DNA from 4 places in the Sphingomonas sp. GW821-FHT04B01 genome. Region 2 is predicted to be linked to each of the others. Evidence: predicted binding sites of a transcription regulator. Region 2 holds the regulator's gene; each other region holds the start of a gene.
What was found. The regulator LexA, encoded in region 2, represses DNA repair genes until DNA is damaged. The targets are predictions, from matches to a motif close to GTTCCNCNCTTGTTCT.

Region 1 (7,852 bases), on a different contig from region 2:
CCTCGCCGACCGGATCGACCGGCCCGACATAATAGATCACGCGCCCGCGGAAATCGACCGGCAGCGGCTCGCCCTTGGCCAGCATGTCGGCGATCCGCTTGTGCGCGGCGTCGCGCCCGGTCAGCATCTTGCCGTTGAGCAGCAGCCGGTCGCCATGCTTCCACTGCGCCACCACCTCGGGCGTCAGCGTGTCGAGATCGACGCGGATCGCGGCGCTGTCCGGCTGCCAGTCGACCTGCGGCCAGTCACTGAGCTTCGGCGCCTCGAGATAGGACGGGCCGCTGCCGTCGAGCGTGAAATGCGCGTGGCGCGTCGCGGCGCAATTGGGGATCATCGCCACCGGCTTGGACGCGGCATGCGTCGGCCAGTCGAGGATCTTGACGTCGAGGATCGTCGACAGCCCGCCCAGCCCCTGCGCACCGATGCCGAGCGCATTGACCTTGTCCATCAGCTCGATGCGCAGCGCCTCGATATCGTTCTTCGGCCCGCGCGCCTTGAGCTGCCCCATGTCGATCGCACCCATCAGCGATTGCTTGGCGAGCAGCATCGCCTTTTCGGCGGTGCCGCCGATGCCGATGCCCAGCATCCCCGGCGGGCACCAGCCCGCGCCCATCTGCGGGATCATCTCCAGCACCCAGTCGACGATGCTGTCGCTCGGGTTCATCATCTTGAACTTCGACTTGTTCTCCGACCCGCCACCCTTGGCCGCGACGTCGACCGACACGCGCGACCCCGGCACCATCTCGACGTGGAGCACCGAAGGCGTGTTGTCGCGCGTGTTGCGCCGGGTGAACGCCGGATCGGCGAGGATCGAGGCGCGCAGCTTGTTCTCCGGGTGCAAGTACGCCCGCCGCACGCCCTCGTCGATCACCTCCTGCAACGACAGGTCGCTGTCGAGCCGGCAATCCTGCCCCCATTTGACGAAGACGGTGACGATGCCGGTGTCCTGGCAGATCGGCCGATGCCCCTCGGCGCACATTCGGCTGTTGGTCAGGATCTGCGCGATCGCGTCCTTCGCCGCCGGGCTCCGCTCGGCCTGATAGGCCTCGCCGAGCGCGCGGATGTAATCCATCGGATGATAGTAACTGATGAATTGCAGCGCATCGGCGACGCTGTCGATCAGGTCGGTGGCGCGGATGGTCGTGGTCACGGGGCGGGCTCCTTCGCGCCCGCCTTAAAGCCCGGAAGGATGGCCGCCAAGGCACGTTTCGGACCGGAGCCGGTGTCGTCCCCGGCACTTGCCGAGCGTTCTGCGAAACCCCGCCATGTCGCCCCCCGCCAGTGTTCCCGCGAAGGCGGGAACCCAGAGCCAAGCAAAACGACGTCTCGTGGCGTACACGACCCTGGGCTCCCGCCTGCGCGGGAGCACTGCACATGCCTGACGTACCCCAGCGGAGGCGGGAGGTCCGCGAGACCCCGCGATGTCGCCCCCCTCAGTGTTCCCGCAAAGGCGGGAATCCAGAGCCAAGCAAAACAACGTCTCGTGGCGTACGTGACCCTGGGCTCCCGCCTGCGCGGGAGCACTGCCGATGCCTGACGTACCCCAAAAAAAACCGCGCGCCCACGCCTCTCCCCGAAGGTGACGAACACCAGCACCGCGACCCAAAAACCCCCGTGATCGCAAAGCTTTCTCAACCATCACACGTTATTTTGCGCGTCATGCCCCTGCCCTCCCCCACGCCCGATCAGATCCCCGCCGTCCCGGTGCTGCGCCTGCTCGGTCTCGGCGGCGAGCAGAGCGACCATGAGGCGCAGATGCACGCCGGCCATCTCGCGCACGTCCGGACGATCTGGCCGTTCGCGCTCGCCGCGCAGGGAATCGCCAGCGCGGTGCTGATCGGCGCGGCGCTGGGCGACGTCGCCACCAACGGCGCGCCGGTCGGCATCGTCGTCGCCATCGTCGCGCTGCTGCTGCCCTCGCTCGCCGCCTATGCGCTGCTCGCGGCGTCGCGGCCGCGCGGCTGGCCGCCGCACGTCCGCACCCGCGGTCTGGTGGCGAGCGCCACCGTCGCCGCCGCCGCCCTGCTCTGGCTGCTCTGGGCGTCGACGCGGCTGCCGATCAGCCCGGTCCAGCTCGGCTGCTTCGTCGGCCTCGCCGGCGCGATCGGCATGACCAGCATCGCCCTCCACCCGGTCCGCGCCGCGACGCTCGGCTTCGGCGCCGGGCTGGTGCTGATGCTCGCGCTCCTGTCCGACAGCGTGCTGCCGGCACTGGTCGCGCTCGCCTTCCTCGTCTGCCTCGGCGTCGCCACCGCGCGGCTCGCCCGGCTCGACGGCCTCGCGGTGCAGCGCCGCGTCTCCGCCGCGCGCGAGGGCAGCCTCGCGGTCAAGATGATCGCCGAATTCGAAGGCCATGGCACCGGCTGGTTCTGGGAGGCCGACCGCCAGGGCCGCATCACCTATCTCTCCGCCAAGGTCGCCGCGGCGCTCGCCCCGCCCTATCGCGATCCCGGCGGCTGCCTGCTCACCGACGTGTTCCGGATGGACAGTGCCTCGCCGGGCACCGAACGCACCCTCGCCTTCCACATCTCGTCGCGCACCTCGTTCGCCGATTATACCGTCTGCGCGACCGGCAGCACCGACGGCACCGAGCCCGACCGCTGGTGGTCGATCTCGGGCCGGCCGGTGATCGACGATCTCGGCCGCTTCCAGGGCTTCATCGGCTCGGGCAGCGACCTCACCGAGAAGCGCAAGTCCGATGCCGAGATCACCCGCCTCGCGCTGTTCGACGGCCTCACCGGCCTCGCCAACCGCCAGCGCATGCGCCAGAGCCTCGAAAAGACGCTGCAACCGCAGGGCGGCGTGCTGCGCCCCGCCTCGCTGTTCCTGATGGACCTCGACCGGTTCAAGGCGGTCAACGACACGCTCGGCCATCAGGCCGGCGATGCCTTGCTCAAGCAGGTCGCGCAGCGGCTCGAACGCGTCGTCGGCGCGGTCGGGCTGGTCGGCCGGCTGGGCGGCGACGAATTCAAGGTGCTGCTGCCCGCGATCGACCATCGCGATACGTTGACGACGCTCGCCCGGGAGCTGATCGCCGCGCTGTCGCAGCCCTATTTCATCGCCGGCGCGACGGTGACGATCGGCTGTTCGATCGGCATCGCCATCGCCCCCCAGCACGGCGACAATGCCGAGGAGCTGGTCCGCAACGCCGATCTCGCGCTCTATGCCGCCAAGGCCGACGGCCGCGGCGTCCACCGCTTCTTCTCCGAGGAGATGCTGTCGGGCGCGAAGAGCCGCAAGGCGCTGGAGGACGACATGCGCGCCGCGCTGGCGGAAGGCGGCTTCCACCTCCATTATCAACCCGTGGTCTCGACCGCGACCGAGGAAATCACCGGCTATGAGGCGCTGCTGCGCTGGCAGCATCCGGTGCGCGGCCGCATCTCGCCCGCAGACTTCATCCCGGTGGCGGAGGAATGCGGGCTGATCGAGGCGCTCGGCGAATGGGTGCTGCGCACCGCTTGCGACGCCGCCGCGCGCTGGCCGCGCGCGGTGCGCGTCGCGGTCAACGTCTCGCCGATCCAGTTCGCCAACCCCGCCTTCCCCGCGATCGTCACCTCGGCGCTGGCGCGCAGCGGCCTGCCCGCGTCGCGGCTCGAGCTGGAGATCACCGAGGGCGTGTTCCTCGACGAATCCGGCGCGACCGATGCGATGTTCCGGTCGCTGAAGGCGCTCGGCGTCCGCCTCGCGCTCGACGATTTCGGCACCGGCTATTCCAGCCTCGGCTATCTGCGCACCGCGCCGTTCGACAAGATCAAGATCGACCAGAGCTTCGTCCGCGGCGCCGCGCAGCCGGGCAACCGCAATGCGGCGATCATCCGCGCCATCGTCACGCTCGCCGATACGCTCGCCATGGAGACGACTGCCGAAGGCGTCGAGATCCAGGACGAGATCGAGCTCGTCCGCACCCTGGGCTGCAGCCATATCCAAGGCTTCGTCTACGGCGCCGGCATCGCCGATGCGGAGGTGATCGTGCAGCTCGGCGGCGCGGTGCAGGCCGCGCCGGTCGGCCACAAGGTCAGCCGCACGCCGCGCACCAAGATGCTGCGCTCGGCGCGGCTCGCGATCGGCCGCACGCAGGGCGACGTGCGCATCCGCAACATCTCCGCGAGCGGCGCGATGATCGACGGCGTCGCGATCGACGACGAAGCGGTCGGGCTCGACGTGCTGATCGAGCTGGTCGAGGACCAGATGTTCGCCGCCCGCGTCGCCTGGGCGCAGGACGGCAAGGCGGGGCTGCATTTCGCCGAGAATTTCAACCTCGACCGGCTCCAGCAGGCACAGCCCGGCCGCGTCGCCCGCCGCGCGACCTAGTCCCGATCGACCTTCATCGTCGTAACGTAACTCCTCCCCCTGGCGGGCAGGGCTATCTCATATGGCTAGCTGATAAGGCTCGATTGGTTTCCTCACGAGATTCGTCACCCCGGACTCGTTCCGGGGTCCACCGGGCCGCAAGAGGACGGTACAGAACCAAGCCTTTCTCCTCGCCGCGGGGTGGACCCCGGAACAAGTCCGGGGTGACGGGGTGGGTTTGGCACACGACGGACTTACAGAAATCTTCATATGCGATAGCCCTGCCCCGGCGGGGGAGGATTTTGACGGAATGTCGGTCCCACCCTAGTCCCGTCCTACCCGCTAGGCGCGTGATTCATGTCCGGATTCGCCGCGACTAAAAATTTTCGTTCCCGCATCGTTCCCTTGCGCTTTCCGTAACCCGCGGAAGTCCGCGCGTCGTGCGGCATCGTCCGCTGCCGGGGTGCACCGGCGGGGCGGAACCGGCCTCGCTCCGCCGCATTACCCCCTTGCCTGCCGCGTCGGTTTGCCACAACTTGTGGGGGTTGAGTTCGGGGGCGGACCCAATTGCTGGTAGAGAACACCGTCGATCCCCATATCGGGCATCGGCACCGGGCAAGCCGCGTAGTCGCGATGTGCTCATTTTGTTCTCTTCCTCGGGCCGCCTTGGTGGTAGCATGAGAATGCACCGCCGATTCGAACACTTAGAGAACGAAGGATCGGTTTCGATGGATTTCAGGGACACGCAGGGTGAAGCAATGACCAGCGACACGATCGAAGCACCGGCCGGCGAAGCCACCACCGATGCGGCACGCGCCACCACCGCCTCCCCCGCAACCGAGGCGGTCGGCACCGGCAGCAAGGCGGTCCGCGCCCGCCCCTATCCGGTCGAGGTCGACCATAGCCGCGACGCGCTGCTCACCGACTTCGGCAAGGAGACGCTGAACGACCGCTATCTGCTGCCGGGCGAGAGCTATCAGGACCTCTTCGTCCGCGTCGCCTCGGCCTATGCCGACGATGCCGCGCACGCGCAGCGCCTGTACGATTATATCTCGAAGCTGTGGTTCATGCCGGCGACGCCGGTGCTGTCCAACGGCGGCACCGGGCGCGGCCTGCCGATCAGCTGCTATCTCAATTCGGTCCCCGACAGCCTCAACGGCATCGTCGACACCTGGAACGAGAACGTCTGGCTCGCCTCGCGCGGCGGCGGCATCGGCACCTATTGGGGCAACGTCCGCGGCATCGGCGAGCCGGTCGGCCTCAACGGCAAGACCAGCGGCATCATCCCCTTCGTCCGCGTGATGGACAGCCTGACGCTCGCGATCTCGCAGGGTTCGCTGCGCCGCGGCTCGGCCGCCTGCTATCTCGACATCAGCCATCCGGAGATCGAGGAATTCCTCGAGATCCGCAAACCCTCGGGCGATTTCAACCGCAAGGCGCTCAACCTGCACCATGGCGTGCTGCTCACCGATGCCTTCATGGAGGCGGTGCGCAACGGCGAGGAATGGCATCTGCGCAGCCCCAAGGATCAGACGATCCGCCAGACGGTGGATGCGCGCTCGCTGTTCCAGAAGCTGGTCGAGACCCGCCTGCAGACCGGCGAGCCCTATATCGTCTTCGCCGACCACGTGAATTCCAACATGCCCAAGCATCATCGCGAGCTGGGCCTCAAGGTGTCGACTTCGAACCTGTGCAGCGAGATCACGCTGCCGACCGGCGTCGACCATCTCGGCAACGACCGCACCGCGGTCTGCTGCCTGTCGAGCCTCAACCTCGAGACATGGGACCAGTGGAAGGACGAGAAGGGCTTCATCGAGGACGTGATGCGCTTCCTCGACAACGTCCTGCAGGATTATATCGACCGCCACGAGCCGGGCATGGAGCGCGCCGCCTATAGCGCGGGCCGCGAACGCTCGGTCGGGCTCGGCGTGATGGGCTTCCATTCCTTCCTCCAGGCGCGCGGCCTGCCGTTCGAGGGGGCGATGGCCAAGTCGTGGAACCTGCGGATGTTCAAGCACATCAAGGGCCAGGCGGACGAAGCCTCGATGCAGCTCGCGATCGAGCGCGGCCCCTGCCCCGACGCCGCCGACACCGGCGCGATGGAGCGGTTCAGCTGCAAGATGGCGATCGCGCCGACCGCGTCGATCAGCATCATCTGCGGCGGCACCAGCGCGTGCATCGAGCCGATCCCGGCCAACATCTACACGCACAAGACGCTGTCGGGCAGCTTCTCGGTCAAGAACCCCTATCTCGAAAAGCTGCTCAACGAGAAGTCGAAGAACAGCGATGCGGTGTGGAACTCGATCCTCGAGCACGGCGGGTCGGTCCAGCATCTCGACTTCCTCTCGGTGGAGGAGAAGGACTGCTACAAGACCAGCTTCGAGATCGACCAGCGCTGGCTGCTCGAACTCGCCGGGGACCGCACGCCCTATATCGACCAAGCGCAGTCGCTGAACCTGTTCATCCCCGCCGACGTCGAGAAGTGGGACCTGCTGATGCTCCACTTCCGGGCGTGGGAGCTCGGCATAAAGTCGCTCTATTACTTGCGCTCCAAGTCGGTGCAGCGCGCCGGGTTCGCCGGATCGGGCGGGGTCGAGGCGGACAATACGATCGCCGCGCCCAAGTTCGAGATCGGCGAGACGACCGACTATGACGAATGTCTGGCGTGCCAGTGAGGTAGCGGGGCGGCGCTCGTCACGAGCTTGACGGCGGACATGGACCAAAGATGACGCTTCCCCCTCACCCTTCCGCGCCTTCGGCGCTCCCTCCAGCGTCGGGTCGGCCATGCTCCCAGCATGGCCTAGACAGCGCGGGGCGCTGTCTACCCGACGCTCCCACAAGGGGAGAGGGAACAGAGGCTCAAGCTCCCTCTCCCCTTGTGGGAGAGGGAAGGGGCCCGCGGCCGCAGGCCGTGGGAAGGGTGAGGGGGAATGCGCACGGCCTGACCAAACGCCAACAGCTCCCCGCCCTCACCGTCACCCGATCGCGGAAGCTCCGCAAGGAGATGGGCGAACCGGAGTTGCGGTTATGGCAAGCCCTGCGCGAAGCCTTCCCGACCCTGCGCTTCCGCCGTCAGGTCCCCTTCGGCCCCTATCACGCCGACTTCACCGCTCACGCCCTGCACCTGATCGTCGAAGTCGACGGCGACGACCACGCCACCAAGATCAAGCGCGACGCCACCCGCACCCGCTTCCTCCAGACCGAAGGCTACCACGTGATCCGCTTCACCAATGCCGATGTGATGGAAGCCCGCGACGGCGTCGTGCAGACGATCGCGGCGATCGTCGCCGACAAGCAAAAGGGCCGCCCATGATGGACGGCCCCCTCACCCTCCCACGGCCCGCGGCCGCGGAGCACCTCCCCCACAAGGGGAGAGGCGTTAGCGGATCACTCCGCCTCTTCGAACATGTCCACCGCATTGGCGGCGGTGGCCGACAGCCGCACCGTATCGCCCTCGATCTCGGCGACGAGGCCGGCGGGCAGGTAATGATGCTTGCCGCCCTGCCCGTCCTCGGTGCTCGGCGAATCGTTCTTGGTGAGCTTGATGCGCTCGCCCTCGACG
Region 2 (7,852 bases):
CGGCCGGTCCTCCGCGCCCGGCTCGGTGCGGGTGACGGCGAGTTATGGCATCGAGCTGTACAGCCATGTCATGCACATCGTCTCGAACGTCGTCGGGGTCCTGTCGCCCACCGCCGATGCGATCGATGCACTGCTCGCCGGATTTCCGGCCGGCACGGTCAGCGGCGCCCCCAAGGTGCGTGCCTGCCAGATCATCGCCGAGCTCGAACCCGAACGCCGCGGTGCCTATGCCGGTGGTGTCGGCTATTTCTCGCCCGACGGCTCGATGGACAGTTGCATCGTGCTGCGCACCGCGGTGGTGAAGGACGGCACGATCCACGCGCAGGCCGGCGCCGGCATCGTCGCCGACAGCGATCCCGCGTCGGAACAGCGCGAATGCGAGGCCAAGGCCGGCGCCATCCTCGCCGCCGCGCGCGATGCGGTCAGCCGCGCTGCCGAAGGCGGCTTCGGCCAGTAACCGCCGCCGCGTTTAGTCGCGGCGGCAGAAGATTAGCGATCAGGGGACCGAAGCATCGGCATCCTGCTTGGCACGACGCTCCGCCGCCCATTGGCGGTTGGTCGCCAGCGCACAGCCGCTCTGACCGCCGGTGCCGACCGGCGAACAGGTGTCGGGAAGGCCGCCGGCAGCCCGGCCGACCTGGTCCATCGTCGCGGCGCGATTGCCCCATGCCTGGTTCTTGGCCGGGATCGGACCGCTGTCGCGGAACTGCTTGGGGATGCGATAGGGCTGTTCGAGCGTCGAGCAGATGACGATCTCGGTATCGCTGCTTTGCGGGCATTTCTGGCCGACGCCGAGCGTGACCGCACGCACGCGCTGCGGCGGCGTGCCCGACCCTGCCGTATCCGCCACCGGCGCGCTCTGCGCACCGGCGACTGCGGGCAACGCGATCAAAGCGGCAATCATCAACGGGCGGAACATGGCATGCGTCTCCTTTGCGACTTCAACGTGCAGGCGACGCAGTTTCTCCCGGCGCGCGACACGGAGCGGTTATAAGCGCCCGCAGAATGCTACAGGATTGCCGGGACGCAACAGGCGTTGCACCGGCGCGGGCATCGTTTATGGCGGCGCGATGATCTTGGTCGTCGACAATTACGACAGCTTCACCTGGAACCTCGTCCATTATCTCATGGAGCTGGGCAGCGAGGTGGAGGTGGTGCGCAACGATGCCATTTCGGCGGGCCAGGCGCTGTCGTCGGGGGCCGAGGCGTTCCTGATCTCGCCCGGCCCGTGCACGCCGACCGAAGCGGGGGTCAGCCTCGATCTCGTCGCCGCCGCTGCCGATGCCGGCCGTCCGTTGCTCGGCGTCTGCCTCGGCCATCAGGCGATCGGCCAGCATTTCGGCGGCCGTGTCGAGCGCGGCGGGCTGATGCACGGCAAGACCTCGCCCGTCGCCCACGACGGTACCGGCCTGTTCGAGGGCCTGCCCTCGCCGTTCACCGCGACGCGCTACCACAGCCTGATCGTCAACGACGTGCCCGCGCCGCTGGTGGTGAATGCGCGCGCCGACGACGGCAACGTCATGGGCTTCCGCCACGCGACGCTGCCGATCCACGGCGTCCAGTTCCATCCCGAAAGCATCGCCACCGAACACGGCCATGCGATGCTCGCCAATTTTCTGCGGATTGCCGGCATCGCGGTCAAGGCGCCCGCGTGACGATCCTGACGCTGCTGCCCGATCCGTCGACGCCGCTGTCGCGCGAGAGCGCGGCGCAGGCCTTTGCCGACATCCTCGACGCGCGCGTGTCGGAAGAGGCGATCGCCGCCTTCCTCATCGCTTTGTCCGACCGCGGCGAGACCAGCATCGAGATCGCCGAGGCCGCGCGCGCCCTCCGCGCCCGCCTCATCCCGATCGCCGCCCCCGCCGGCGCGATCGACGTCTGCGGCACCGGCGGCGACGGTCATCACACGCTCAACGTCTCGACCGCGGTGGCGCTGGTCGTCGCGGCCTGCGGCGTGCCCGTCGCCAAGCACGGCAACCGCGCCGCCTCGTCCAAGGCGGGCGCCGCCGACACGCTCGAGGCGATCGGCCTCGACATGGAGGTCGCCGGCGCCACCGCCGAGGGCAGTCTCGCCGATCTCGGCATCGCCTTCCTGTTCGCCGCCAACCATCATCCCGCAATGGCGCGGATCACCCCGATCCGCCGCCGCATCGGCAAGCGCACCATCTTCAACCTGATGGGGCCGCTCGCCAATCCGGCGCATGTCACGCATCAGCTGATCGGCATCGCCCGCCCCGATTATGCCGGCCTCTATGCCGAGGCGCTCGACCAGCTCGGCACCGCCCGCGCCGCGGTGATCTCGGGCGAGGAGGGGCTCGACGAACTCTCCACCGCCGGCCCGAGCATCGCGGTCAACGTCGGCAGCGCGACATTGCCGGCCACGATCACGCCCGAGGATGCCGGCCTGCCGCGCCATCCGCTCGCCGCGATCCGCGGCGGCGACCCCGCCTATAACGCCGCCGCGCTGCGTCGCCTGCTTGCCGGCGAGGCGGGCGCCTATCGCGACGCGGTGCTGCTCAACGCCGCCGCCGCGCTGGTCGTCGCCGGCCACAGTCCCCATCTCACCGCCGGCGCGCACGCCGCCGCGGCCGCGCTCGACGACGGCCGCGCGGGCGCGCTGCTCGACCGCTGGATCGCCTACCGATGACCATCCTCTCCCGCATCATCGAAACCAAACGCGCCGAGGTCGCCGCACGCAAGGCGACCACGAGCCTCGCCGATCTCGACGCACGCATCGCCGCGGTGACCAAACCGCGCGGCTTCCGCGCCGCGCTCGACGCCAGGCCGGGCCACGCGCTGATCGCCGAGATCAAGAAGGCGAGCCCGTCGAAGGGCCTGATCCGCGCCGATTTCGATCCCCCCGCCCACGCCCGCGCCTATCAGGCGGGCGGCGCCGCCTGCCTGTCGGTGCTCACCGACGAGCAATGGTTCCAGGGCTCCGACGACTATCTCGTCGCCGCGCGCGCCGCCTGCGACCTGCCGGTGATCCGCAAGGATTTCATGGTCGATCCGTGGCAGGCGACCGAAAGCCGGTCGATCGGCGCCGACGCGATCCTCATCATCGTCGCCGCGCTCGACGACAACCAGATGGCGGAGATCGAGGCATCGGCGCGCGACTGCGGCATGGACGTACTGGTCGAGGTCCACGACGCGCACGAACTCGACCGCGCGCTCAAGCTCAAGTCGCGACTGATCGGCGTCAACAACCGCGACCTGCGCGATTTCACCGTCGATTTCGCCCGCACCTACGAACTGGTCGACAAGGCGCCCAAGGGCTGCACCTTCGTCGCCGAGAGCGGGCTCGAGACGCGCGCCGATCTCGACGCGATGGCCGCACACGGCGTGCACTGCTTCCTGATCGGCGAGGCGCTGATGCGCGCCGACGATGTCGAGGCCGCGACCCGCGCGATGATCGGATGAGCGGCCTCACCCATCTCGACGCCGACGGCGCCGCGCATATGGTCGATGTCGGCGACAAGGCGGTGACCAGCCGCCGCGCCGTCGCCACCGGCCATATCGCGGTCGCCGCGGATGCGCTCGCCGCGATCCGCGACGGTGCGGCGAAGAAGGGCGACGTGCTCGCCGTCGCCCGCGTCGCCGGCATCATGGCGGCGAAGAAGACCGCCGAGCTCATCCCGCTCTGCCATCCCCTCCCCCTCACCCGCGTCACGCTCGATCTGGTGCTCGACGACACCGGCATCACCGCCACCGCGCTCGCCGCGACCGACGGCAAGACCGGCGTCGAGATGGAGGCGCTCACCGCCGTCTCGGTCGCGCTGCTGACCATCTACGACATGGCGAAGGCGATGGACCGCGGCATGACGATCACCGGCATCCGCCTGCTCGAAAAGGCCGGCGGCAAGTCCGGCGACTGGCGCGCCTGACGCCATGGCCTTGCTGCCGATCGCCGAGGCGCAAGCCCGCCTGTTCGCCTCGGCGGCCCCGGTCGCCGTCGAAGAGGTACCGCTCGCTCAGGCGCACGGACGCTGGGCCGCCGCCGACGTCGTCGCCCGCCGGACACAGCCGGCGACCGATCTGTCGGCGATGGACGGCTATGCCATCCGCTTCGCCGACCTCCCCGGTCCCTGGACGCTGATCGGCGAAAGCGCCGCCGGCCGCCCCTTCGCCGGCGCGGTCCGCCCGGGCGAAACGGTTCGGATCTTCACCGGCGCGGCGATGCCCGCGGGCGCCGACACGGTGATGATCCAGGAGGAAGTCGCCGCCGACGGCACGGCGATCCTGCTGATCGGCGAAGGTCCGCCGACGCACGGCCGCAACACCCGCCGCCGCGGCCTCGATTTCACCACCGGTGACCGGCTGATCGCGCAGGGCGAGCGGCTGACCGCCGCGCGGATCGCGGTCGCGGCGACCGGCGGGGTGGCGACGATCGCCGTCCACCGCCGCGTGCGGGTCGCGATCTGCGCGACCGGCGACGAATTGGTCGAGCCCGGCCGCGGCGCCTCGGCCGACGTGCTCCCCGAATCGAACCGCGCGATGCTGGCGGCGCTGCTCGCCGACCTGCCGATCGAGTTGATCGACCTCGGCATCCTCCCCGACGATCTCGGCACGTTGCGGGACGCCTTCGCCGGTGTCGATGCCGATTTGCTCGTCACCACCGGCGGCGCTTCGGTCGGCGACCACGATCTCGTCCGCCCGGCGCTCGAGGCCGCCGGCGGCAGCATCGACTTTTGGCGGATCGCGCTGCGCCCCGGCAAGCCGATGATGGCGGGCCGGCTCGGCGACACGATCCTGCTCGGCCTGCCCGGTAATCCGGTGTCCGCGTTTGTCACCGCCTTGCTGTTCGTCAAACCGCTGGTCGCGCGCCTCGCCGGCGCCGTCGACCCGCTACCGCGCACGACGATGACCATCCTCGGCGAGGATCTGCCCGCGAACGGCCCGCGCACCGACTATCTGCGCGCCGAGCTGCGCGACGGTCGCGCCTTTGCCTCGACCATCCAGGACAGTTCGATGCTCCTCACGCTCGCCCGCTCGCACTGCCTGATTGTGCGGCCGGTGGACGCGCCTGCCGCCAGTGCGGGCGACTCGGCAGAAATCCTCGTCATCGCTTGACGGGCGCTATCCTGTTCCCTAGAAGTTCCGCGTCTGTTCCGACGGGGAAGGTCCGCTCATGCTCACGCGCAAGCAACACGAGCTCGTTTGCTTCATCAACGACCGGCTGGAAGAAACCGGCATCTCGCCCTCGTTCGAGGAGATGAAGGAAGCGCTCGACCTGAAATCCAAATCGGGCGTCCACCGCCTGATCAGCGCGCTCGAGGAACGGCATTTCATCCGCCGCCTGCCCAACCGCGCCCGCGCGCTCGAAGTGCTGCGCATGCCGGAACGGTCGGAACGCAAGCCCGCGCCGGCCGCTCCGGCCGCGCCCCCTGCCAAGACCGGCAACGTCCGCCCCACGGCGACGCCGGCCAACGACGTCATCGAGATCCCGCTGCACGGCCGCATCGCCGCCGGCGTGCCGATCGAGGCGTTCGAGGGAAGCTCGATGCTCGCGGTGCCGGCCGCGCTGCTCGGTTCGGGCGAACATTATGCGCTGGAAGTATCGGGCGATTCGATGGTCGAGGCGGGTATTCTCGACGGCGACTATGCGCTGATCCGCCGGACCGAAGTCGCCCGCGACGGCGAGATCGTCGTCGCGCTGATCGACGACAGCGAGGCGACGCTCAAATATTTCCGTCGCGAGGGCGCGATGGTCCGGCTCGATCCGGCCAACCGCGCCTATGAACCGCAACGCTACGTGCCCTCGCACGTCCGCGTGCAGGGCAAATTGTCGGGCATCCTGCGCCGCTACGATTGAGCCGCCGGCGGGATCGCATATGGGCCTCCATGTACGCCCAACGCTTTCCACCCTCTCTCGGTCACCCCGGACTTGTTCGAGACCTCTGGGAACGTCATCCCGGTGCTCCTGCGAAAGCAGGAGCCCAGGAGTCCGGAACGCCATACGCCGTTGTTCTGCTTGGCTCTGGACTCCTGCGTCCGCAGGAGCACTGGCGGACTTTCACGAGGCACCCCATCGACGCTTTCTATGGTGCTCGCCCGTCACCGCCGGCATGACCCGCACGGCAGCGAACCACGGATGTGCATCCCCGTCGCGCCGCACCGTCCGCACCTCGCCACCCGCGAAGGTCACCGCGACCCCGCCGATCCGCCGCAGCATCGGCGCGTCCAGCCGGAGCCAGCGCGGCCGGCACGCCCGCGGCAGATGGCGTTCGCTCACCACCACATCCGCACGCGCACAGGCCGTCGCGAGATCGTCGCGGTTCACCGGATACAGGCTCCGCGTCGCCAGCACCCGCCAGCGCCGCCCGCCCGCATCCACATCGGCCGCGCACGCATCGCGCGTGCAGCGCGCCGCCGCCTGCTCCCCCAATAGCATCCCCGCGTCGGCGCCGCCGTTTTCGGCGAGCATGTCCCGCGTATAGTCCCCGGCCCGATCACGCAGCAGCGCCAGACCGCCGCCGACACGCACCGCCATATGCCGCCCGTCGCCCGTCACCAGCAGGTCGGGCGCGGGCGTCAGCCACGTCCAGCCCGCACCGATGACGAGCGGTACCACGCCGAGCCGCCGCCACCGCGTCCGCCACAAAGCCAACCACAATCCCCCCGCCACCAGGAGCGCAAACGCCGCCGCCGGCATCGAAGGCAGCGCAAGCGACGATCCCGGCGCCGCGGCGACCGCATGCGCGAGGACCAGCAACAGGCGCAGGGCAATATCGGTCGCCCACCAGACCGGCCCGCCGCAGCCCAAGGCGTCGAGCAGCAGGGCGAGCGCCTCGAGCGGCATCACCACGAAGGTGGTGAGCGGGATCGCGACGATGTTCGCCGCCGCGCCGTAGAGCCCCGCTTTGTGGAAATGATAGACCGCGATCGGCATCAGCGCCGCCTCGACGACCAGCCCGGTGAGCAGCAGCGACGCCAGCGACCGCAGTACGCGAGCCATTCGCCCCTCCTCACGCGGCGCGAACCACGATTCGATACGCGGCTGCTCGTGCAGCGCGACGATCGCCGCGATCGCCGCGAAGGACAGTTGGAAGCTCGCGCCGGTCACCGCCTCCGGCCAGACGAGCAGCACCGTCATCGCGCCCGCGGCGACCAGCCGCAACGTCACCGCCTCGCGCCCGAGCACCAGTGCCCCCAGCACCAGCAGCGATGCGACGCAGGATCGGATCGTCGGCACCTGACTGCCGGTGAGCCAGGTATAGCCGATCGCCGCCAGCGCTCCTGCCGCCGCCGCGACCAGCGGCAACCGGACGCGGATCGCCAGCCACGGCCACAAGGCGAGCAGCCGCATGACCAGCAGCATCGTCGCGCCGACGGCTGCGGTGATGTGCAACCCGCTGACCGACAAGAGATGCGCGAGGCCGGCACGGCGCATCGCTTCCGAATCGTCCGGGGTGATCGCACCCTCGTCACCGGTGGCGAGCGCGGCCGCGATCCCGCCGCGGCTGCCGTCCAGCCGGGCGGTGATATGATCGGTCAGCCGCGTCCGCAGGCCACCCCCCGCCGGGGCGGGCCGGATCACCGTCACCGGCGCGAAACCACGCCCGTTCGCGCCGATACCCGCGAACCACGCCACCCGTGCGAAATCATAGGCGCCGGGCACCGCGGCGTCGGGCGGCGGCATCAGTCGCGCCCGCAGCCGGACGACCGCACCCGCCCCCACGTCCGCCGGTACGTCCGCTGCGGCGAGATTGACCCGCAGCCGCGTCGGCAGGCCCTGGCCGGCGTCGGCGCGGATCGTCAGCCGCATCAGTCCGCGTGCGATCAACGGCTCGGCCCGCTCGACGCTGCCGCGTACCACCGCGACGACCGGGCGCGCGAGCACCGGTTCGGCGAC
Region 3 (7,852 bases), on a different contig from region 2:
CGAGTTTGACGTTGCCGCATGCCGAGCGATGCCCGCACGCTACGTCTTTGCACCCGCTCGGGACAAGGTAGGCAATGCCTGGCGTGTAGTACGAACTCAAACCGTGGCGTTCGACATCGCATCCTCGACAGATCGACGCTGAACGTTGCTGAGGAGACGTGTTTCGAGAGGCGGGTAGTTTGTAGTGTCGCTCGCCTACACCGCTGTTCTGCCGCCCTCGCGTCAGCGTCAGCGAACACGCTGATCCTCAACAATCAGCGCGACGGGCACGTCACGGGATGTCACCCTTCATCCTAACTGATGCCCGTCGCTAAACATCGTTCAGCTCAGCTCATTCGTTAGACCGGCTTCGCACCAGCCGTGCCGCATTTCGCGAACTTGCCATTGGCGGCCTTACAGCGGGTCGCTTTCACCGGGGCCTTGTCTGGGCATTTGATGAACTTACCCTTCGAGTCGCGACAGGGTGCCGCCACGGATGGTGAGGCGGTGGCGAGAAGGCCGACGCTGATTGCAGCGATCATAAGCTTGCGCATTGAACATCCTCCACCCGGTTATCGGGCTAACCCATGCTGCGTCCGCCTGTAGGTCCCGTCAATTGCAGAACCTCATCCCGATGCGCCTATTGGCTAAGCATGCTTGGGGCGAGATAAATATGCCTGTCAGGTCAACCAATGATCGCTGGTACACGCGTCGGGCCTCGACCCTTATGGTTGCCCTCATCTAGGCCTTTCTAGGCCACAGTTGCGACGCCAGCGGTCCCGATTGTCATTGCGACCGCGCGCGCATTTGAAGCGCACGCGCAATTTGCTCCTCGGTCTCAACATGCTCTTCGATGACGCAGCTCAGATCAAGGCCGCTTATTCCATGCTCGGCTCTCACCACCGCCTGCGCCAAGTTCAGCCCGTCCATCAATTCTCCCGATCCATCGGCAGCTTTGTAAGGATAGAGAGCATGATAACGGTACGTGCCTGTCGTCGCGACCACCCGGTTTTGCGAATCTACAATGGACGCGACCGCGTTGCGGGCGGTCCGATTGACTACGTTCATGATATTGGCAACCTGCCCTTCGAAGTCGTATTCCAAGTAACAGGCGCCAACCGTCGCGCCCTCAATGCGTACCGGTGCGACATAGACCAAGACGCAACGGTCTTGAGACCAAGGATTCTTCCAAACCTCGTCGGTAATCCAGTCGACCTCTGGCGGGGCAGACATGACACGTTGATATTGGGTGTACCCTTTAAAATTAACGTTCCTAACGGCGGCGTTGTCGTGAGCGCAGACAGCCACGTTGCCCTCAGCGTCCACCACAAAGGCATTCAGAAAATAGGGCGAGCATTCGAGCAACTTGCGTAGCCGGCTCAATGCCCGCGCTTCCGCCCGGGCCGATCTTCGATCGAGCAGCAAGGCTTCGCAAACACTGTGGTCTGTCGCAAGCATGCGAATATCAATTGATCGGTCGTAAAGCGTCCGGGCAAGGGTGCCAGCTATCGATTGTGCCAGATCTGCTAGACGACCACCCTCAATGTCGCGCGCAAGTTCGTCCGCAATCGCGGAGCCGTGATGAAGGTATTCAAGAACCTCATCGCGGAACTTGGTGGCCGATGACCTAGCGACGGCCGCTAAGCTCTTCACTTCCTGAGCGACAACAGAGAAACCCCGGCCTGCATCGCCCGCACGCGCAGCCTCTATGGTGGCGTTAAGGGCAAGCAGGTTGGTCTGCCCAGCTATTGCCTCTGCCTTCGTAGCGTGCGCAGTGACTTCGTTGCTGAGAGACTGCAACAATGAGCGGATCCGACGGGGCATGATCAACTTTCAGGAAGACGGCATGAACCTACCGATTGATCGTTAAACCACCGTTAGCCTGTAACATGGGTTACCCAGAAGGGACGGCCATAGCAGGACCCATCTGAGCCCGGATGCGGCGCGTGCCCGTGCCCTATCTACGACAATCCAGCCTCAGCCGCAGATTCTTTGTTCCCCTTTAGTTCTAACACGCGTTAAGAGCGGACCGAAGAGGGAGTCGCCATGAACACGTTGCGCCTGCACGAAATACCGTTCGAGCTGGTGCCGCGTGAGGTGCCCTATTTCCTGTGCCGCACGCCGGCTGGCTTCCCCTCGCCAGCTCAGGACGACATGCAGGATCCGATCGACCTTGGCGCCTGGCTCGTCCAGCATCCTGCCGCCAGCTACATCATGCGGGTCGATGGACAGTCGATGGCCGGGGCAGGGATCAACGATGGCGACTTGATCGTGGTCAACCGCGCCAAGCAGCCGCGCAGTGGTGCGATCGTCGTGGCGCTGGTCCATGGGGAGCGGACGTTGAAGCGCCTGCGGCATATGGATGGCCGGCACTGGCTCGTGCCGGAGGCGGAGGGCTATTCGCACATCCTGGTGGACGAGCATGTCGAGATCTGGGGCGTGGTGGTGGGTGTCGCCCGCCAGGTGCCATGAGCACGCCGATCGCGCTGATCGACTGCAACAACTACTATGTGTCGTGCGAGCGGGCATTCGATGCCAGCCTCGTCGGTGTCCCGGTGATCGTCCTGTCGAACAACGATGGCTGCGCCATTGCCCGATCGGCCGAGGCGAAGGCCCTGGGCATCAAGATGGGCGACCCTATCCACCATCTGCGTGACAAGGTGCGGCAGCATCGCATCCGTGTGCTGTCGTCCAACTACACCCTGTACGGCGACATGCAGCGCCGGGTGATCGCCGCATGCGAGGCGTTCGCCCGCGACTTCGAGATCTATTCGATCGACGAGACCTTCCTCGACCTCGCCGGCTTCGAAGACCGCGATCTCGTCGCTCACGCGCACGAGATGCGGGATCAGGTGCGCCAGTGGACGACGATCCCAACCTGCGTGGGCATCGCCGAGACCAAAACCCTGGCGAAACTCGCCAATGCCGCCGCCAAGAAGAACGCCGACTTCAACGGCGTGGCCGATCTCCGCGACGATGGGATTAGGCGCGACGTGATGCATGCCTTTCCGGTCGAGGACGTTTGGGGCGTTGGCGGCGCAACGGCGCGCAAGCTGACGGACCTCGGCATCACCACCGCCGGCACCCTCCGCGACATGCCGATGAAGCAGGCGCGTGCTGTCGGGACCGTGGTGCTGGAACGGCTTGTCGCCGAGCTACGCGGTGTCCCTTCCGCCGCCGTCGAGATGGTCGCTCCCCAACGCAAGGGCATGGCCGTAACGCGATCGTTTGGGACGCCGGTGACCACGTTCGACGGGCTAATGGGTGCGCTCAGCCAATACGCCCTGCGCGCCGGTGAGAAGCTGCGGCAGCACGGTCTTGTCGCCGCTAGGTTGACCGCCTTCTTCCACACCAACCGCCATAAGCCCGATCGGCCGCAATATGCGGGATCACGTACGGTGACCCTGCACCCGATGACGAATGACAGCCTTGAACTGATCGCCGCCGCCCGCCGTGGCGCTGAACGGGCATGGCGAGATGGTTACGCGTACACGAAGGCGGGCATCATGCTGGATGACCTCGTCGCCGCCGACATGCGGCCGCGAACATTGTTCGAAGACGACACCGGCAAGCGTGACCGGCTGATGAGCGCACTCGACGAGATCAACGGCAAGTTCGGGAAGTGGACTGCGGTGACGGCATCGCAGGGATTCCGACGCGAATGGAAGCTGCGTTCTGAGATGCGATCGCCCTCATGGACGACGAGTATCGCCGAGGTGCCGACCGTCAGGTCGTAACTGAACCGCGCCAGACCAGCGTGTTCACGACCGATGCAATCGTCCGCAGTCATGAAGTGGCATGGCTCGCCGACCAATCAGCAACCGCGCACGACGCCCCACCGAAGAAGGCCGTCGGTTCAAACACGACCGCAAGACGTGGATGCAACGCGTCAGGCGATGGTGGCGAATCATAAGTGGCGGCTTCTGACCGGCTATGACAGGTCACATAAGGCAGCAGCGCCGAGGCACAGCCTCTGCTCTTATTCTTAATCGAACGATGCGATTACGCCGACCCAGAGCACAGACTCCCTGTCGCGTACTGGAGGGTGTGCCGGCGCTTCGTCCGCTTCCCCCACCTGACACCACGGACGAAGCGCCACTCGCGGGAGCCGGTGACTCATACCCACGCCGGCGTACGCCAGCGACATCTACGAGAGATTGAGATGCAAGATCCTATGTCGCCTGCCGAACGTAAGATGCTGCACGTTCTCGATCGCAGCTGGCTCATCCCCGGTAGCGTGAAGTGTGCGATTAAGCACGAATGGGCTCGCGGGAAGCCGGGCGTTGCGCTCGGTATGCTGGCGCTTTGGCAGGTCGCTTTCTACGGCGCAACGACCGTGCTGCTTTTGGCTTTGATGGGAAACTGAACCCCAGTCGAAGGATCTTTCCTCGGAGGTGAAATTGGGCAAGCATGGTTCTCGCCTTAAAGACGGAGAGAACGATTTGACCTTCATATCGGGGATGAGCGGCGCAGGCTTATGAACAGGGACAACGAGATCGGCACTATCGAGCGCGCCTTCCAGCTCGCCCGGTCCGGAGCCTGCCATTCGGTTGCCGACATCCGTGCGCAGTTGAGCGCGGAAGGGCGCGATGGCGTTCACGGCCACCTCAATGGGGCAAGTATCCAGAGGCAACTACGCGATGCTCTGGCTGCCCGCGGCATCGATGCCAAATCGGACGATGAGGACCTCGACGCGTGACCGGGAGTATTTAGCCGCATGTGCAATCGCGCGCGCTTTTCCGGCGAACCAGAGACGCTGTTCGAGCGCTTCGGGGCGAGCTGGGCGCAGGACGTCGTCCGGCCGAACAAGGACCCTCAGGAGCTGTTTCCAAAGTCGAAGGCGTTCGTCGTGCGCGAAGAACGCGGCCGGCGTGCTGTCGATATGATGCTGTGGGACGTCCTTGGCGGCGGCGCTGCATGGCCTATGACCAACGTCCGCAACTTGGGCTTGCCGCAGTGGCGGCGACTGGCTGCCGAGCCGCACAACCGATGCCTCGTGCCGCTCACAGAGTTTTGCGAGTGGACACCGGACAAGCACAAGGTTGGTGACGGCTCGCCCATCAAGGGCGAGATGTGGTTCGACGTGCCGGATCAGCCGGTGTTCGCCGTAGCTGGGTTCTGGCAGCAGACGGCGAAGGGGACAGGGTTCACGATGGTGACCTGCAATCCGAACGAGTTGGTCGCGCCTATCCACCCCAAGGCGATGATCACGATCCTGCATGAAGCGGATTGGGACCGGTGGCTGCGCGGCAGCTACGACGACGTGGTGGCGCTCCAGCAGCCGTATCCGGCTGACAAGATGACGGTGCGCGGCCCAGTGTTCCCGACGCGCGAGTCTCCGCACAGAGAGTGAGGGAGGGGGAAACCCCTCCCTCAAAGACGCACCTGTTTAGAAGCCGAAGCTGGCACCCGCGCGGAAGGTGCGGCCGACCAGGCCGGCATAATGCCATGTAGTCAGGAAGTTCGGCGCGCTCGCATATGCCGCGGGAGCCACCGGTGCATGCGCGTTGAACACGTTGCCGACGTTAACGAAGAACGTGAAGTCGTCGTTGACCTTCACCGATCCGTTCAAGTCGACATTGATGAACTTTTTGACGTAGCAAAAACGATCGCCGCCGGTTGTATCAGTGGTCGCTTTGTACAGCGCCGCCGTGCAGGCGGTCGACAGATTGCCTTGGTCGGTTGCAACTGCCTTGATCTTGTCAACGAAATACGTCGTCGCGGTCAAAGAGTATGCGCCTACCTGAAGCGTATTCTGCCAGTTGCCGCGCCACGACGGCGTGCCATTGCCCGACGACAGATCGTACGGACCCATCGTGCCCGCATATTTCTGCACGCCACCGCTGGTGTGCAGGTCGTACTTGAACAGGTGGGTGACCTCGACACGGCTGGTGAAGGTCGAACCCTCACCCAGCGGAACGTTCGCGGTCGCCGCCAGATCGATACCCGAGGTGATCGAGTAATCGGCGTTCACGAACGGCACGTTGATGATCAGCACGCGGGGCAGGGCGCCCGGGAATGCGGGATCGGGCGCATCGACCAGATTGACCGAATAGCCCGGACCGACGTTGGCGACCGCAGCCTGTGCCGCCGCGACGTTGCTCGCGCTGTAGTAAGCCGCCTGTGCCGCACCGATCAACGGCCCGGCGACGATCAGGTCCGACTTCTTGACGTTGTAATAGTCGGCGGTGAAGCTGAACCACTTGACCGGCTGCACGATCACGCCGGCGGTGAAGCTGCGCGAGGTTTCCGGCTTAAGGTCCGGATTGCCGGCGACGCCGCGGCCCAGCGAATAGGACTGGCCGTAAGGATTGCCGTTGCTGCTACACGTCGTTGTGGTGCCGGTGCCGCCATGCGCCAGAATGAAATTACAAGGCGGGGTATAAGTGACGAAGCCCGCATATTGGCTGCGTACGCCGCTCTCGGCGAAGGTCGGTGCGCGGAAACCCTGCGAATAGGTGCCGCGAATCGCCAACTGCTTGAACGGCGAGAACTTGACGCCGACCTTAGGTGAGAAGCGGCCGAACCCTTCCGAATAGTGATCGTAACGGCCCGAGGCGTTGACATCGAGGATGTTGAGGATCGGCGCATCGATCTCGAAGTAACCCGCCGAAACCGTGTGCTTACCGAACGACGACGACGTCGTCAGACCATAGGTGTCGAGCGCGACGTTCTGGTTGTTGTTCTCCAGCGTCTCGCGGCGCACCTGCCCGCCGACGGCGACCTGCAACGAGCCACCCGGCAGTTCGAACAGCGCCTTGCTGAGCGATGCATCGAGCGATGCCATCGTCGAATGTGACGGCGTCGTCTTGTCGGGCGACAGCGTATCGCGCACCGCCTGGCTGTTCAGACTCGGATTGACGAAATTGTAGCTGCCGGTGTTGATCGCGCTGCGCAGGGCGGCGATATTGATCAGGCCGTGCTGCGTGATCTCCAGCTCGTCGCGCGCATAGGCGCCCTGCACGCGCCAGTTCCAGCCTTCGCCGAAGCTGCCGTCCAGACCGGCGGTGCCGCGATACACCTCGTTGGTTCGGTCGCTGCCGACCGGGATGTCGCCGAACAGGTAATAGATGCGCGCCGCACCGTTGTTCGGATCGTTGGCGAAGGCGGCGGCATAGGGGTTGTTCGGGTTGAGCTGGCGACCTGCCGTGCCCGGCACCGAACAATTGATGCCCGACGTGCAGATGTACACCGGCAGGACGACACCCGGGTTGCTCGAAGCGGCCGCCGGTGCGCCGCCGAACGGCTGCGTCGCACGGATCGCCGACGGCGTGCCCCTGATGCTCACATCGCTGCGGCTGTAGCTGCCGGTGATATAACCCTCGATCGAATCGCTCAGGCGGACACTGATCCGGCCGTTGACCGAATAGCGCTCCTGCAACGGCTGGATCTGCCGGTAACGATCGACGAGATCGTAACGGCAACCAACGCCGTTCACCGCCGCACTGGTTTGCCGATAAGTACCGTTGCTGCAGGTGCCGAGGTTCAGCGTTTGGAACTGCGTGCTCAGCGCCGCCGTCGAACCCGCCAGCGGGTTGTTCAGGTCGGTCTGGCGCACGCGCACCACGACCGCACTGGGAGTGGCGGTGGTTAGGTTCTGGTCGGCGGTGTTGAGGTCGTTGCCGCCGATGCTGGTCAGATCCTGCGTATTGTACGGGAAGCCGCGGCTGTGGTTCGAGATGCGGCCGTCGCGCTGGTATTCGCCGTTGATGTATACGTTGAAGCCCTTGTCCTCATAGTCGCCATAGCCGAGCGTCAGGTTTGCACGCTGGCGTGCGCCGTCGCCCTTCTCCGCCAGACCCGCCTCGACCGTGCCGGTCAGGCCGACGACGTGCTTCTTGAGGATCAGGTTGACCACGCCGCCGATCGCATC
Region 4 (7,852 bases), on a different contig from region 2:
AGGCGGGCGGATCGATCGTCGGCGAATAGATGCGGACCGTGACGCCCTGCGCCAGCAGATGGGCGACGAGCAGGTTCAGCGCCTGATTGGCACCATCGCGCGTGTAATTGTAATTGCCGCTGAACAGCGCGACACGAAGATCGGAGGGTTGCATGCTGCCGCCGGCCATAGCGGCGCGATTGCGGCGTGACTATGTCGGCGGTTCAACAGTCAAGGGTGCCGCCGATGACCGATCTGTCCGCCTTTCCGATCACGCAGCGCTGGCCGGCGCAGCATCCCGAGCGGATCCAGCTCTATTCGCTGCCGACGCCCAACGGCGTCAAGGTGTCGATCATGCTGGAGGAGACGGGGCTGCCATACGAGGCGCACCGGATCGACTTCGGCCAGGACGAGCAGAAGTCGGCGGCGTTCGTCTCGCTCAATCCCAATGGCAAGATTCCGGCGATCATCGATCCCGACGGGCCGGGCGGAGCGCCGTTCGGCCTGTTCGAGAGCGGTGCGATCCTGCTCTATCTGGCGGAGAAGAGCGGACGGTTCCTGCCGGCCGACCCGGCCGGGCGGTGGCAGGCGATCCAGTGGCTGATGTTCCAGATGGGCGGCGTCGGCCCGATGTTCGGGCAGCTCGGCTTCTTCCACAAGTTCGCGGGCCGCGACTTCGAGGACAAGCGGCCGCGCGACCGCTACGTCGCCGAGGTGGTGCGGTTGCTGGGGGTGCTCGATGCGGCGCTGGCGGGCAGGGATTGGCTGCTGGGGGCGGACTATTCGGTGGCGGACATCGCGCATCTCGGCTGGGTGAATGCTTTGGTCGGTTTCTACGACGCGGGCGAGCTGGTCGGCTTCGAGCGGTTCGCGAACGTGGCGGCGTGGCTCGCGCGCGGGCTGGCGCGGCCGGCGGTACAGCGGGGGGTGGCGATTCCGGGGTGATCTCGAGTGCGCCGCATGACCGCGCCCAAATCCTCCCCCTTGCGGGGAGGGGTATCGCATATGATTGCGGTGATGAGGTTCGATCGGTTTCCCCATCAGATGCGTCACCCCGGACTGGTTCCGGGGTCCACCGAGCCGCGGGGGAACGGTGTCGGATCAAGCCTTTCTCCTCGCCGCAGGGTGGACCCCGGAACAAGTCCGGGGTGACGGAATAAGCATGGAAGACGACCGGCCCGCACGAGCGTCCATATAACATAGCCTTCCCCTGGCGGGTGAGGACTTGGGCTCGTTCCTCCCCACCGGTGTCCGCGCGGCCCGACCCGAAATCTGTTCCCTTCCCGTTCTCCTTTGCCTATATCGCGCGGCATGGCGAAACCGCAGAAACGATATGTGTGCCAGGCGTGCGGATCGGTGTCGCATCGCTGGGCAGGACAATGTGCCGATTGCTCCGAGTGGAACACGCTGGTCGAAGAGGCGAGCGCGGTGGTCACGCCGTTCCAGGCCAAGCACGACCTGCGCACCGGCGGGCGATCGTTCGAGCTGGTCGGGCTCGACGCCGATATCGTCCTGCCCGAGCGGATGGCGACGGGCATCGCCGAACTCGACCGCGCGCTCGGCGGCGGCTTCGTCGAAGGGTCGGCGACGCTGATCGGCGGCGATCCCGGCATCGGCAAGTCGACGCTGCTGCTGCAGGCCGCCGCCAAGCTGGCGCTCGCCGGCAAGAGCGTCGCCTATGTCTCGGGTGAGGAGGCGACCGATCAGGTACGGCTGCGCGCGCGGCGGCTGGGCATCGGCCATGCGCCGGTACAGCTCGCCGCGGCGACCTCGACGCGTGATATCCTGACGACGCTGTCGATGGGGCCGCCGCCGGCCTTGCTGGTGATCGATTCGATCCAGACGATGCATTCCGACCTGATCGAGGGTGCGCCCGGCACGGTGAGCCAGGTGCGCGCCTCGTCGCAGGAGCTGATCCGCTTCGCCAAGGAGCGCGGCACCGCGCTGGTGCTGGTCGGCCACGTCACCAAGGACGGATCGATCGCCGGCCCGCGCGTGCTCGAACATATGGTCGACACCGTGCTGGCCTTCGAGGGCGAGCGCAGCCACCAATATCGCATCCTGCGCGCGATCAAGAACCGCTTCGGCGGGACCGACGAGATCGGCGTGTTCGCGATGCAGAGCGAGGGGCTGGCGGAGGTCTCCAATCCCTCCGCGCTGTTCCTGACGCAGCGCGACGAGGGGGTGACGGGGACGACGGTGTTCCCCGCGCTGGAGGGGACGCGGCCGGTGCTGGTCGAGATCCAGGCGCTGGTGGTGCGGCTGGCGAGCGGCGCGACGCCGCGCCGCGCGGTGGTCGGCTGGGACAGCGGGCGGCTGGCGATGATCCTCGCGGTGCTCGAGGCGCGCTGCGGGCTGAGCTTCTCCAATGCCGAAGTCTATCTCAACATCGCCGGCGGCTATCGCGTGCAGGACCCGGCGGCGGACATGGCGGTGGCGGCGGCGCTGGTCTCGGCGCTGTCCGAGCGGCCGGTGGCGATCGATGCGGTCGCGTTCGGCGAGGTCGCGCTGTCGGGCGAGATCCGGCCGGTGGCGCATGGCGCGCTGCGGCTGAAGGAGGCGGGCAAGCTGGGGTTCGAGCGCGCGCTGGTGCCGGCGGCGGTGGCGAAGGAGGAGAGCACGCTGCGGATGACGGGGTTCCGGACGCTGGGCGAGTTCGTGGATCATATGCTGGGGCGGTGACCGGGGGGAGGGGCGGGCTGCCGCTTCGTCGGTCCGCTCCGTCCGGCGCTTTCCCCATTCGTCATCCCGGCGAAGGCCGGGACCCATGGACACCGCGCCGCCAGCGATGGCACGCACCATCCACCGCCCGCCACCATGGGGCCCGGCCTTCGCCGGGATGACGAAGAAGGGGCCGGACGAAGTGGGGGACCTCGACCGCACCGAGCCACGAGGACCGCCCCCACGACCACCAAGGACTAGCGCCCCCGCCCGCGCATCCCTATTCCCTTGGGCATGGCGCTGACCGCTCTCGACATCATCGTACTCGTCGCCGTGCTGGGCGCGGCGCTGCTCGGGCTCAAGCGTGGCTTCGTCACCGAAGTGCTGTCGCTGTTCGCCTGGGTGGCGATCGTCGCGATGCTCAAGCTGTTCCATGTCGCGCTCGCCGCCAAGCTCGCCGGCACGATCGGCACCGCGTCGGGCGCGGCGGTGGCGGCGTTCGTGGTGATCGCCGGCGGTACCTATATCGGCGGCAAGCTCGTCGCCAATGCGATCGGCAAGCGGACGCGGCAGTCGATCCTCGGCCCCGTCGACCGCGCGCTCGGCTTCGGCTTCGGCGCGCTCAAGGGGCTGATCATCGCCAGCCTTGGCTTTCTCGTCGCGGCGTTGCTGGTCGATACCGCGCGCGGCGGCCCGGCGCAGCGGCCCGACTGGATGACGCAGTCGCGCTGCTACAACCTGCTCAACGCGACCAGCGCGGGGATCGCCGATTTCGTCGACCGGCGGCGGCGCGGCCTGCCGGTGTTCGGCGCGCGCCAGAGCCTCCGGTCCGATGCCTCCGACAATGCGAGCAGTCCACGATGAATGCGCCCCTCTACAATGCCGAGATCCTGCGGCTCGCGGCGTCGATCCCGCATCATGCGCGGCTCGATCATGCGCAGGCCACCGCGGAGAAACGCTCGCCGATCTGCGGCAGCCGCGTGACGGTGGACGTCGGCGTCGGCGACGACGGCCGGGTGAGCGAGGTCGGGCTGCTCGTGCGCGCCTGCGCGCTGGGGCAGGCGTCCGCGTCGCTGCTCGCGCGCGACATCCTCGGCAAGACGCCCGAGGAGCTGGCGGCGGCGCGCGATGCGCTGACCGCCTGGCTGGCGCGCGAGGGCGACATGCCGGACTGGCCGGGGCTCGACGTGTTCGCGCCGGCGCTCGATTATACCGCGCGGCATCCGTCGATCCGGCTGGCGTTCGAGGCGGCGGCCGAGGCGGCCTTCGCGGCGCGCGAGGCGCATGCCGATGCATGAGGCGGCCGGCGGCGCGTCGATGCTGCGCGACGGGGTGATCCTGCTGGGGTTCGGGCTGGGCTTCGTATTGCTGTTCCGGCGGCTCGGGCTGGGTGCGACGCTGGGCTTTCTCGTCGCCGGCGCGGTGGTCGGGCCGCATCTGCTCGGCCTCGTCGGCGATGCCGAGGCGAAGATCGGGGTCGCCGAGCTCGGCATCACGCTGCTGCTGTTCATCGTGGGGCTCGAGCTCAACCCGACGCGGCTGTGGCGGATGAAGCAGGAGATCTTCGGGCTCGGGCTGATCCAGGTGGTGGTGTGCGGGCTGGCGATCACCGCGGTCGTTTGGGGCGCCGCGCATTTCTCGCCGACCGCGGCGCTGGCGCTCGGGCTGCCCTTGGCGCTGTCGTCGACCGCGCAGGTGCTGCCGCTGCTGCAATCGTCGGGGCGGTTGCGTACGCCGTTCGGCGAGCGGGCATTCTCGATCCTGCTGTTCCAGGACCTGTCGATCGTGCCGCTGATCACGATCGTCGCGGCGATGAGCCGCAACCCCGCCGATGCCGGCGGACCGCCGGGATGGCTGCTCGCGCTCTATACCGTGGGCGCGGTGGCCGGGCTGATCCTGGTCGGCCGGTTCGTGCTGCGGCCGCTGTTCCGGCTGATCGGCAATCTCGGCGAGCGCGAGATGTTCGTCTTCGCCGCGCTGTTCACCGTCATCGCCAGCGCGGCGGTGATGGAGGCGCTGGGGCTGTCGACCGCATTGGGCGCGTTCATCGCCGGCGTGATGCTCGCCGACAGCCCCTATCGGCACGAGCTGGAGGCGGATGTCGAGCCGTTCCGCTCGATCCTGCTCGGCCTGTTCTTCCTCGCGGTCGGCATGATGCTCGACCTGCATGCGATTTCCGAACGGCCGCTGTTCGTGGCGAGCATGGCGCTGGCGCTGATCGCGACCAAGACCGCGGTCATCATGGGGATCGGCCTCGCCTTCAGGATGACGTGGCGCAGCGCGCTGGCGCTCGGCGTGCTGCTCAGCCAGGGCGGCGAGTTCGGCTTCGTGCTGTTCGCGCAGGCGCAGCAGGGCCTGCTCGTCGCGCCCGAGGCGGCGAGCCTGTTCGGCGCGATCATCACCGTGTCGATGGCGACGACGCCCTTCCTGATGGGCGCCACCCGCCGCTTCCGCGAGGAGCCGGTCGCCAAGGACCAAGCGCGCGACGGGCCCAAGGCCGACGGCGCCAATGCGATCATCGTCGGCTACGGCCGGTTCGGCCAGACGGTGGGGCAGATGCTGCTCGCGCAGAAGATCCCGGTGACGCTGATCGACCGCGATATCGAGATGATCGACATCGCCGGCGAATTCGGCGCCAAGGTCTATTACGGCGACGGCACGCGGCTCGACCTGCTGCGTCAGGCCGGTGCGGCGGAGGCGGAGCTGATCCTGTTCTGCATCGATGGCGACCAGATCGAGCCCGATACGCTGGAGGGGGTGCACGAGGCGTTTCCCGATGCCGCCATCTACGTCCGCGCGTTCGACCGGCGCGCGCTGGTCAAGCTCAAGAAGTCCTCGGGCGTGTTCGTCGTGCGCGAGGTGCTCGAATCGGCGGTGAAAATGGCGCGCGTCGCGATGCGCGACCTCGGCATCGCCGGCGCCGAGATCGATCGTGCCGAAGAGGCCTATCGTGCGCGCGACAAGGAGCGGCTGCGCATCCAGATCGAGGCGGGGGATATCCGCGCGGCGCGGTCGATGGTCGCCGAGCAACAGCCATGGGGGAATGATCCGCGATGATCGTGGCGATACTGGCGGCGCTGTCGGGCGCCATCGCGGTGGCGGCTGGGGCGTTCGGTGCGCACGGCGCGAGCGGCCCGGCGGTCGATTGGCTCAAGACCGGCAGCCATTACCAATTGATCCATGCGGTGGCGGCGCTGGTCGCGTTGCGCTTCGAGGCGCGCGGGCCGGCGTGGCTGTTCGTCGTCGGCGGCGCGATCTTCGCGGGGACGCTGTATCTGATGGCGCTGGGCGCGCCGCGCTGGTTCGGCGCGATCACGCCGGTCGGCGGCGCCTTGCTGATCGGCGGCTGGCTGTGGCTGGCGTGGACGCTGCGCGGCGCCTGACCCGTCAGAGCAGCGGCCGGCCGCGCGCCGGGTCGTAGCGGACGATCTCGCGCAGCGTGACCAACGTCTCGAACTGCAGCACGGCATCGTCCGCCGCCAGCATCGTATCGGCGAAATGCTGATAGGCCGCGATCGTCGGCACCGCGACGATCAGCAGGAAGTCGGTGCGGCCGGTGACGTTCCAGGCGCCGATCACCTCGGATCGCGCCTGCATCCGCTGCGCGAAGGCGGTTTCGGTACGCAGGTTGCTCTGGTGGAGCTGGACGAGGACGTGGATCGTGATCGACGGGGTCAGCCGGGCGGGATCGATCACCGCGACATCGGCGACGATCACCCCGGTGCTGCGCAGCCGTCGCAGCCGCCGCAGGACGGCGCTTTCGGATAGTCCGACGCGTTCGGCGAGCGCACGCGCCGGCAGCAGATTGTCTTGCCGGACGAGGTCGAGCAGCCGATGGTCGAAGGGATCGAGGGCGACGGTTTCGGTCATGATCGGTCAGATTATGCCGCGATCCGCCGTGCGATGCCAGATTAGGGCGACCGCCGTCGCCCGTCCGCCGCTAGAAGGTCGATATGAGGACTCACGCTCTGTCCGGCGGGCGGCACCGCCTGCTGCCCTATGCGGCGCTCGCCGCGTCGATCACGACCTTCTGCGTCGGCACGTCCTTCGCCAAGCGGCTGTTCCCGCTGGTCGGCGCCGAGGGGACGAGCGCATATCGCGTCGGCTTTTCGGCGATCGTCCTGCTCGTGGTGGTGCGGCCGTGGCGATTCGGCCTCACGCGGGCGGATGCGGCGCGGATCGTCCGCTACGGCGTCGCGCTCGGATCGATGAACCTGTGCTTCTACATGGCTTTGCGCACACTGCCGCTCGGCCCGACGATCGCGATCGAGTTCCTCGGCCCCTTGTCGGTATCCCTGTTTCACGCGCGCCGGCCGGTGCATGTCGCGATGGCGGCGCTGGCGGTCGCGGGGCTGGCGCTGCTGCTGCCGCTGCGCGTCGGCGCGCAGGCACTCGATCCTGTCGGCATCCTGTTCGCGCTCGGCGCGGCGACCGGCTGGGCGTGCTACATCGTCTTCGGCAAGCGGACCGCGCATCTGCCCGCGGGACAGGCGGTGGCGTTCGGCATGGCGAGCGCGGCGCTGCTGGTCGTGCCGATCGGCGTCGCGCAGGCGGGGACGGCGCTGCTCACCCCGGCGTGGCTCGGGCTGGGGCTGATCGCCGCGCTGCTGTCGAGTGCCATCCCCTATTCGCTGGAGATGATCGCGCTCAAACACATTCCGGCGCACAGCCTCGGCGTGCTGCTGAGTCTGGAGCCGGCGGTGGGGGCGGTGGCGGGCGTGGCGCTGCTCGGCGAGACGCTGACGCCGGCGCAATGGGGGGCGATCGCGATGGTGATGACCGCATCGATCGGCATGATCGCGGCGAGCGATGCGCCGGGCGATAGGCCGGGTCCGGATTTTTGACTGGGGGGTGAAGCGATGGACGAGATGAATGAAGCCGAGGACACGCGCCTCGCCGCGTTGCTGGCGGCGGAGGACCGGGCGCTGGCGCTGCTCGAGATGATCGAGGCGCGCGGGCTGATCCGGCCGGGACGCAGCGAGCGCGAAATCGAGCAGGACATCCGCGGCATCGCGCGCGACGCGTTCGGTGTCGAGCGCGACTGGCACAAGCGCATCGTCCGCGCCGGGCCGAACACGCTGGCGATCGCCGCGGACAACCCGCCGATCGTGACGGTGCAGCCGGACGATATCGTCTTCGTCGATCTCGGCCCGGTGTTCGGCACCTGGGAGGCGGATGTCGGGCAGAGCTATGCGGTCGGCGACGATCCCGC

Region 1: the regulator LexA is predicted to act here: its motif matches at 4,926-4,941, upstream of AC07UH_RS03365 (ribonucleoside-diphosphate reductase subunit alpha).
Region 3: the regulator LexA is predicted to act here: its motif matches at 1,974-1,989, upstream of AC07UH_RS21050 (LexA family protein).
Region 4: the regulator LexA is predicted to act here: its motif matches at 1,254-1,269, upstream of radA (DNA repair protein RadA).

Annotation. Positions count from the first base shown of each region.
Region 1 is NZ_JBWKTR010000001.1:702,047-709,898, reverse strand. Features, by position in the region: gene AC07UH_RS03375 (fumarate hydratase) at 1-1,150, opposite strand, end outside; gene AC07UH_RS03370 (EAL domain-containing protein) at 1,660-4,311, shown strand; gene AC07UH_RS03365 (ribonucleoside-diphosphate reductase subunit alpha) at 5,019-6,965, shown strand; gene AC07UH_RS03360 (endonuclease domain-containing protein) at 7,202-7,603, shown strand; gene AC07UH_RS03355 (DUF2171 domain-containing protein) at 7,678-7,852, opposite strand, start outside.
Region 2 is NZ_JBWKTR010000003.1:181,233-189,084, forward strand. Features, by position in the region: gene trpE (anthranilate synthase component I) at 1-457, shown strand, start outside; gene AC07UH_RS09705 (hypothetical protein) at 497-919, opposite strand; gene AC07UH_RS09710 (anthranilate synthase component II) at 1,071-1,655, shown strand; gene trpD (anthranilate phosphoribosyltransferase) at 1,652-2,647, shown strand; gene trpC (indole-3-glycerol phosphate synthase TrpC) at 2,644-3,420, shown strand; gene moaC (cyclic pyranopterin monophosphate synthase MoaC) at 3,417-3,884, shown strand; gene AC07UH_RS09730 (molybdopterin molybdotransferase MoeA) at 3,889-5,070, shown strand; gene lexA (transcriptional repressor LexA) at 5,129-5,812, shown strand; gene AC07UH_RS09740 (ComEC/Rec2 family competence protein) at 6,014-7,852, opposite strand, start outside.
Region 3 is NZ_JBWKTR010000022.1:2,931-10,782, forward strand. Features, by position in the region: gene AC07UH_RS21040 (energy transducer TonB) at 1-142, shown strand, start outside; gene AC07UH_RS21045 (cache domain-containing protein) at 766-1,803, opposite strand; gene AC07UH_RS21050 (LexA family protein) at 2,026-2,451, shown strand; gene AC07UH_RS21055 (Y-family DNA polymerase) at 2,448-3,716, shown strand; gene AC07UH_RS21060 (hypothetical protein) at 4,154-4,345, shown strand; gene AC07UH_RS21065 (hypothetical protein) at 4,457-4,678, shown strand; gene AC07UH_RS21070 (SOS response-associated peptidase family protein) at 4,697-5,332, shown strand; gene AC07UH_RS21075 (TonB-dependent receptor plug domain-containing protein) at 5,369-7,852, opposite strand, start outside.
Region 4 is NZ_JBWKTR010000002.1:22,726-30,577, forward strand. Features, by position in the region: gene AC07UH_RS06385 (glycosyltransferase family 4 protein) at 1-154, opposite strand, end outside; gene AC07UH_RS06390 (glutathione S-transferase N-terminal domain-containing protein) at 226-924, shown strand; gene radA (DNA repair protein RadA) at 1,291-2,661, shown strand; gene AC07UH_RS06400 (CvpA family protein) at 2,935-3,504, shown strand; gene AC07UH_RS06405 (iron-sulfur cluster assembly scaffold protein) at 3,501-3,938, shown strand; gene AC07UH_RS06410 (cation:proton antiporter domain-containing protein) at 3,931-5,697, shown strand; gene AC07UH_RS06415 (DUF423 domain-containing protein) at 5,694-6,023, shown strand; gene AC07UH_RS06420 (Lrp/AsnC family transcriptional regulator) at 6,028-6,510, opposite strand; gene AC07UH_RS06425 (EamA family transporter) at 6,594-7,484, shown strand; gene AC07UH_RS06430 (M24 family metallopeptidase) at 7,500-7,852, shown strand, end outside.